DNA from 2 places in the Pantoea sp. nfd-35 genome. Region 1 is predicted to be linked to the other one. Evidence: predicted binding sites of a transcription regulator. Region 1 holds the regulator's gene; the other holds the start of a gene.
What was found. The regulator CRP, encoded in region 1, controls carbon source genes, mostly activating them, when cyclic AMP is high. The targets are predictions, from matches to a motif close to ATGTGANNNNNNTCACAT.
Positions count from the first base shown of each region.

Region 1 (3,131 bases):
CATGCCCCCAAAGGCGATCAGGCAGCCCATCAGCGTATCCAGCAGGCGGGGCAGTAAAAACTGTGCCCCGTTAAGGGAGAGCAGTTGCAGCGTATAAACGGCCGTAACCGTAAATCCCACTATTGACCAGCCGTAAAACTGGCGGGTAAAACGGTAGCTGATAAAGGTAATCACCAGCATGATGCTCAGCACCAGCGGTTCAGGCACATCCAGGCGTAGCGACGCCGCCGCGATAGCCAGTCCGGCAAAGGTTCCCAGGGCCCGGTGCTGAATACGTACGCGGGTTGCGCTGTAGTTGCTCTGGCTGACAAACATGATGGTCATCAAAATCCAGTAGGGCTTAGGAATCGAAAAGAACACGGCCAGGGCGCTGCCCAGCATCAGCATGACGGAAAAACGCCCGGCCGTTCGCAGTGCGGAAGACCGCAGCGACAGATAGCTCCGCAACGCGGGCAGCAGCGGTAAACGACGCTGGCGATCGGCCATCAGGTCGCGTTGATAAAGCGGCTTTTGGGTTCGAAGCACCCGGGCGATACGGCTGAAATGATAGAGACAGAAGTTACCCACCGGATTGTCCGGATGCTGAAGGGCGATTTTCTCCAGCGCACCCAACTGCTTGTCCATATCGAAACGACCAGAGAGTTGGTGATACAGAATATCGTCGGCCAGCGCGCGCAGCCGGGCTGAAATCGTTCTGGCGTTCCAGCGGATGACGGCTTCAGCATGGCTTTGCTCGACCAGCTTCTGGACCTCTTCCGGCTGATGCAGGCTGACGGAGATATGCTCCTGCAGATCCAGTGCTACCTGAAACGCCCGGGTCAGGCGTTTGTGGCTGTGATCGCGACTCGCAGACAGCATATGCATTTGCTGATAGCAGGTGTTGATCAGATCGATCGCTTTTTGCTGACGCGCCAGCAGGGGCGGCAGGGCTTTTTCCGGATCGGTCAGCTGCGTCAATAAGCTGTACTTGGCGTCACAGTAATTTGCCAGCTCACGGTAGATCAGGCTCAGGCTTTCGCGCATCGGCTGCTCTTTCCACAGCCAGAACCAAAACCAGTTGAACAGGCCATACCAGAGCGTTCCACCGATATAGAGCAGGGGCGGAACGTAAATGGGCATACGGCCAATCAGGCTGAGGGTAAAAATTGACGCGATTAACGTGCCGGGCAGCAGTCGGGCGTGCAGCGGACTGATCTCTCCGGTGACGCCAAGCAGCAAAGGCAGGGCAAACAGGATGAGCGGCAGCGGCACGTCTTTAAGCAGCAGCCACTGCATCAGTAAACTGCCAAGGGCAAACAGGCTGCCGCCGATGATCAGGCGTTTAAAGAAGCGTTTGTGGGGCGTGTCCAGACCGGCAATGTTGCAGCAGGCGGGAACCAATGAGAACAGCAATCCTTTTTGCAGATCGCCGAACAGCCAGCCGAGCGCTACGGGAAGGCACAACACCAGCGTCTGGCGCAGCGCATAGTTAACTTCGGGGTGATAGATTATTCTTCGCCACATCGGCTCAACACAAGACATTCACGGCATAATGTCGCCATCACGCCGTGAACAGTCAGGCTTAGCGTGTGCCGTAAACAACGATGGTTTTGCCGTGTGCGGAGATCAGGTTCTGATCTTCCAGCATCTTCAAAATACGGCCCACGGTTTCACGTGAACAACCAACGATTTGGCCAATTTCCTGACGAGTAATTTTAATTTGCATGCCGTCAGGATGCGTCATGGCATCTGGCTGTTTAGCCAGATTAAGCAACGTTTGTGCAATGCGTCCGGTCACATCCAGGAAAGCGAGATTTCCCACTTTTTCTGACGTCACCTGCAGACGGCGAGCCATCTGAGAAGAAAGACGCATCAAAATATCCGGGTTAACCTGGATGAGCTGACGGAATTTCTTGTAGGAAATCTCTGCCACTTCGCACGCAGTTTTCGCACGTACCCAGGCGCTGCGCTCCTGACCTTCTTCAAACAGGCCAAGCTCACCAATAAAATCGCCTTGATTCAGATAAGAAAGAATCATCTCTTTGCCTTCTTCATCCTTAATCAGTACCGCGACGGAACCTTTCACGATGTAGTAAAGCGTTTCGGCTTTTTCACCTTGGTGAATCAGCGTACTTTTGGATGGATACTTGTGAATATGGCAATGGGACAGGAACCATTCAAGTGTAGGGTCTGTTTGCGGTTTGCCGAGAACCATTCGCTATTATCCTCTATTGTAATCGTGCCCAAAATACAGGGCTCAGTTTCCCTGCCAGGCGATGAAAGCGTTAAGCGTGTTTCCATTCAGGAAATTATTCGGGCTGCATTTGCGCAGAGCGCATCATTCTTCCCGGCTTCGTCTTCGGATGACGAAAAATATTTTCAGCACTGTTTGTAGCACAGCTTTCGCCGACTGTCTTGTGTTGTCTCGCTTCAGCAATAAGGCTGATTTCTCCGGATTGCTGTTTACCAGGCAAAAGCGTACTCTGACGCAAAAACAGGGCATTCTGGGGGCCAGATTATGCAGGCAAGAGTCAAATGGGTTGAAGGGTTAACATTCCTCGGCGAGTCTTCGTCCGGACATCAGGTCTTAATGGACGGCAATTCCGGCGATAAAGCGCCCAGCCCTATGGAAATGGTGCTGATGGCGGCCGGCGGATGCAGCGCCATTGATGTGGTATCAATTTTGCAAAAAGGTCGCAACGATGTGGCTGATTGCGAAGTAAAACTCGAATCAGAACGTCGGGAAGAAGCGCCTCGCATCTTTACCCGCATCAACCTGCATTTTATCGTCAGTGGAAAAGCACTTTCAGATAAAGCCGTCGCGCGTGCGGTCGACCTTTCAGCTGAGAAGTATTGCTCGGTTGCCATTATGTTAGGCAAAGGGGTGGAAATTACCCACAGTTACGAAGTTATCGAGCTGTAATTATTCAGAGGCCAGCGCGGCCTCTGATTTTATTCAATGCGTTTGCCTTCCATGAGCCGTTTTACCAGCGGTGCCATAATTAATTCCATCGCCAGCCCCATTTTCCCGCCAGGTACAACCAGCGTGTTGATATTGGAAATAAACGATCCCTGCAGCATGGCCAGTAGGTAGGGAAAATCAATATCTTCCAGCCCCTGAAAGTGGATGACGACAAAACTTTCATCCAGTG
Region 1 covers NZ_CP122403.1:429,709-432,839, forward strand. The annotation lists gene P9J57_RS01950 (YccS/YhfK family putative transporter) at 1-1,503, opposite strand, end outside; gene crp (cAMP-activated global transcriptional regulator CRP) at 1,562-2,194, opposite strand; gene P9J57_RS01960 (OsmC family protein) at 2,498-2,902, shown strand; gene P9J57_RS01965 (phosphoribulokinase) at 2,932-3,131, opposite strand, start outside.

Region 2 (3,131 bases), 360 kb from region 1:
CCGCAGTGATGACTATGCGCCCAGTTATTTTGCGCCCACCAGTGATAACTGGCTGGAAATTATTAAAGCTTCCAGTGCGATTCCGGGCTTTTATCGCCTGGGAGTGGATCTGGAAGGCATCAGCTATCTGGACGGTGGCGTCAGTGATGCCATTCCCGTGCGTGAGGCGGCCAAACGTGGCGCAGATACGATCGTGGTGATCCGTACCGTGCCCTCTCAGATGTTCGATACGCCACGCTGGATAACGCGTATGGAACGCTGGTTCAGCGGCGGTGCGCTGCAGCCGATGCTCACTATCCTGCATCATCATGAGCAGACCTATCGGGAAACGCAGCAGTTTATCGAGTCACCGCCAGGGGATTTACGCATCATTGAAATTTTCCCACCGCGCGTGCTGGCCAGTAACGCGTTAGGCAGCCGGATCGCCTCGCTTAACCAGGATTACCACCTGGGACGCCGCTGTGGCCGCTATTTTATGGCGACGCTGGGCCAGTGGCTGAGCGATGCCGAGCCGCAAACAGGGCTGGATATCGTTACGCCTGCCGCGCCGGTGGCGAATGAACCCAACAGTGGGGCGATCGTTACGCCGCTGGCGGGCAATGACGACGCCTGGAATGAAGGCTCGCTGGCATGAGGTTTGTGGATACCCATTGCCACTTTGATTTTCCGCCCTTCGTCGGGCAGGCGGCGGAAAGTCTTGCCCGGGCCGCCCAGTCCGGCGTTGAAAAAATTATCGTGCCCTCGGTGGACGCGGGACGCTTTGCAACGGTCTGCCAGCTGGCTCACGCCCATCCCGCCCTTTATGCTGCGCTGGGGCTGCACCCGATTGTTATTGAACATCATCAGGAATCGCATCTTAGCGAGCTGGAAGCCCGGTTGATAAAGTCGCCCGCTAAGCTGGTAGCGTTAGGTGAGATCGGCCTGGATCTTTATCGGGACGATCCGCAGTTCGACAAGCAGAAACATTTTCTGGATGCGCAGCTGAAGCTGGCTAAACGTTACGATCTGCCGGTGATCCTGCACTCGCGTCGAACGCACGATCAGCTGGCGCTGCATCTGCGCCGTCACGATCTCTCGCGCCGTGGCGTGGTTCATGGTTTTGCCGGTAGCCTGCAGCAGGCCCAGGCTTTTATCAAACTTGGCTATGCGATTGGCGTGGGCGGCACCATTACCTATCCGCGCGCCAGTAAAACCCGACAGACCATCGCACAGTTACCGCTTTCATCCTTGTTGCTGGAAACGGATGCCCCCGATATGCCGCTGAACGGTTTTCAGGGCCAGCCCAACCGACCAGAGCGCGCTTTTCAGGTGTGGCAGGTGCTGTGTGAGCTGCGTGAAGAAGCGCCAGAGGTCATTGCCGATGCGCTATGGCACAACAGCCACAGACTTTTTCGCCTTTCCTGATGTCGCCCGTTTACCCTTCTTCTCACAAAATGTTATAATAGTAACATTCCCGTCGTGGGCTTATACGGGCTTCACTTCGCCTGATTTCGTGACTGAATCAACTTTAATTTGAAATATTGCAGTTGTTTCATATTTCGATGTGACGAATGGCACATATTCACCGGCTCCGAATTGTTATTATTATCACATATGGGTGGATAATAATTCACCCCTTGTCCTGGAGATTGTTATGACTGATATCAAACAGCAGGCTCTACGCGCGCTGAAACTGATGGATTTAACCACCCTGAATGAAGATGACACCGATGAGAAAGTGATCGCACTCTGTCACCAGGCGAAATCCCCGGTGGGCAATACCGCCGCCATCTGCATTTATCCGCGTTTTATTCCCATTGCTCGCAAAACGCTGCGTGAGCAGGGCACGCCGGACGTGCGTATTGCCACCGTCACCAACTTCCCCCACGGCAATGACGACATCGAGATCGCACTGGCTGAAACCCGTGCCGCTATCGCCTACGGTGCTGACGAAGTGGACGTGGTTTTCCCTTATCGCGCGCTGATGGCTGGCAATACTCAGGTGGGCTTTGATCTGGTTAAAGCCTGCAAAACAGCCTGTGCGGAAGCGGATGTACTGCTGAAAGTGATTATTGAAACCGGTGAGCTGAAGCAGGAAGCGCTGATCCGTCAGGCCTCTGAAATTGCCATTGATGCCGGAGCGGACTTTATCAAAACCTCAACCGGTAAAGTGCCCGTGAATGCAACGCCCGAAGTGGCGCAGATCATGATGAGCGTGATCCGCGATAAAGGTGTGAAAGCGCAGGTTGGCTTTAAACCGGCTGGCGGCGTGCGTACCGCTGAAGATGCCGCCATCTATCTGCAACTGGCTGAAGATACGCTGGGTGCCGACTGGGCTGACGCACGCCACTTCCGTTTTGGCGCTTCCAGCCTGCTGGCAAACCTGCTGAACACCCTTGGACACAGCAGCGATACCCGTCAGTCAGGCTACTGATATCTCCGGGCGGCATCTTGCCGCCTTTTCTCCTCTTTCCCTGACGTAAGGGGGCGACTTTGTACCTTGCACAAGAAATCATTCGAAAAAAACGTGACGGCCACGCGCTGAGTGAAGACGAGATTCGTTTCTTCATTAACGGCGTGCGTGATAACAGCGTTTCGGAAGGACAAATTGCCGCGCTGGCAATGACCATTTATTTTCACGATATGTCGCTGCCGGAGCGGGTTGCCCTGACGATGGCGATGCGTGACTCAGGCACCGTGCTGAACTGGAAATCCCTGAATCTGAACGGGCCGGTGGTCGATAAGCACTCCACCGGCGGCGTCGGCGATGTCACCTCGTTGATGCTGGGGCCGATGGTGGCCGCCTGTGGCGGCTATATCCCGATGATCTCAGGTCGCGGGCTGGGGCACACCGGCGGCACCCTGGACAAGCTGGAAGCGATTCCCGGGTTTGACATTTTCCCCAGTGATGACCACTTTCGCCAGACCATAAAGCAGGTTGGCGTGGCAATTATTGGCCAAACCAACTCCCTGGCTCCGGCGGACAAACGCTTTTACGCCACGCGCGACATCACGGCCACCGTGGATTCGATTCCGCTGATCACCGCCTCGATTCTGGCGAAAAAGCTGGCCGAAGGGCTGGATGCGCTGGTGATGGATGTCAAAGTCGGCTCCGGGGCATTTATGCCCACGTATGAAGCCTCTGAAAATCT
Region 2 covers NZ_CP122403.1:793,794-796,924, forward strand. The annotation lists gene P9J57_RS03810 (patatin-like phospholipase family protein) at 1-634, shown strand, start outside; gene P9J57_RS03815 (TatD family hydrolase) at 631-1,404, shown strand; gene deoC (deoxyribose-phosphate aldolase) at 1,634-2,413, shown strand; gene deoA (thymidine phosphorylase) at 2,473-3,131, shown strand, end outside.
Region 2: a site for CRP is predicted at 1,542-1,559, ahead of deoC (deoxyribose-phosphate aldolase). Genes of this name have one in related genera too.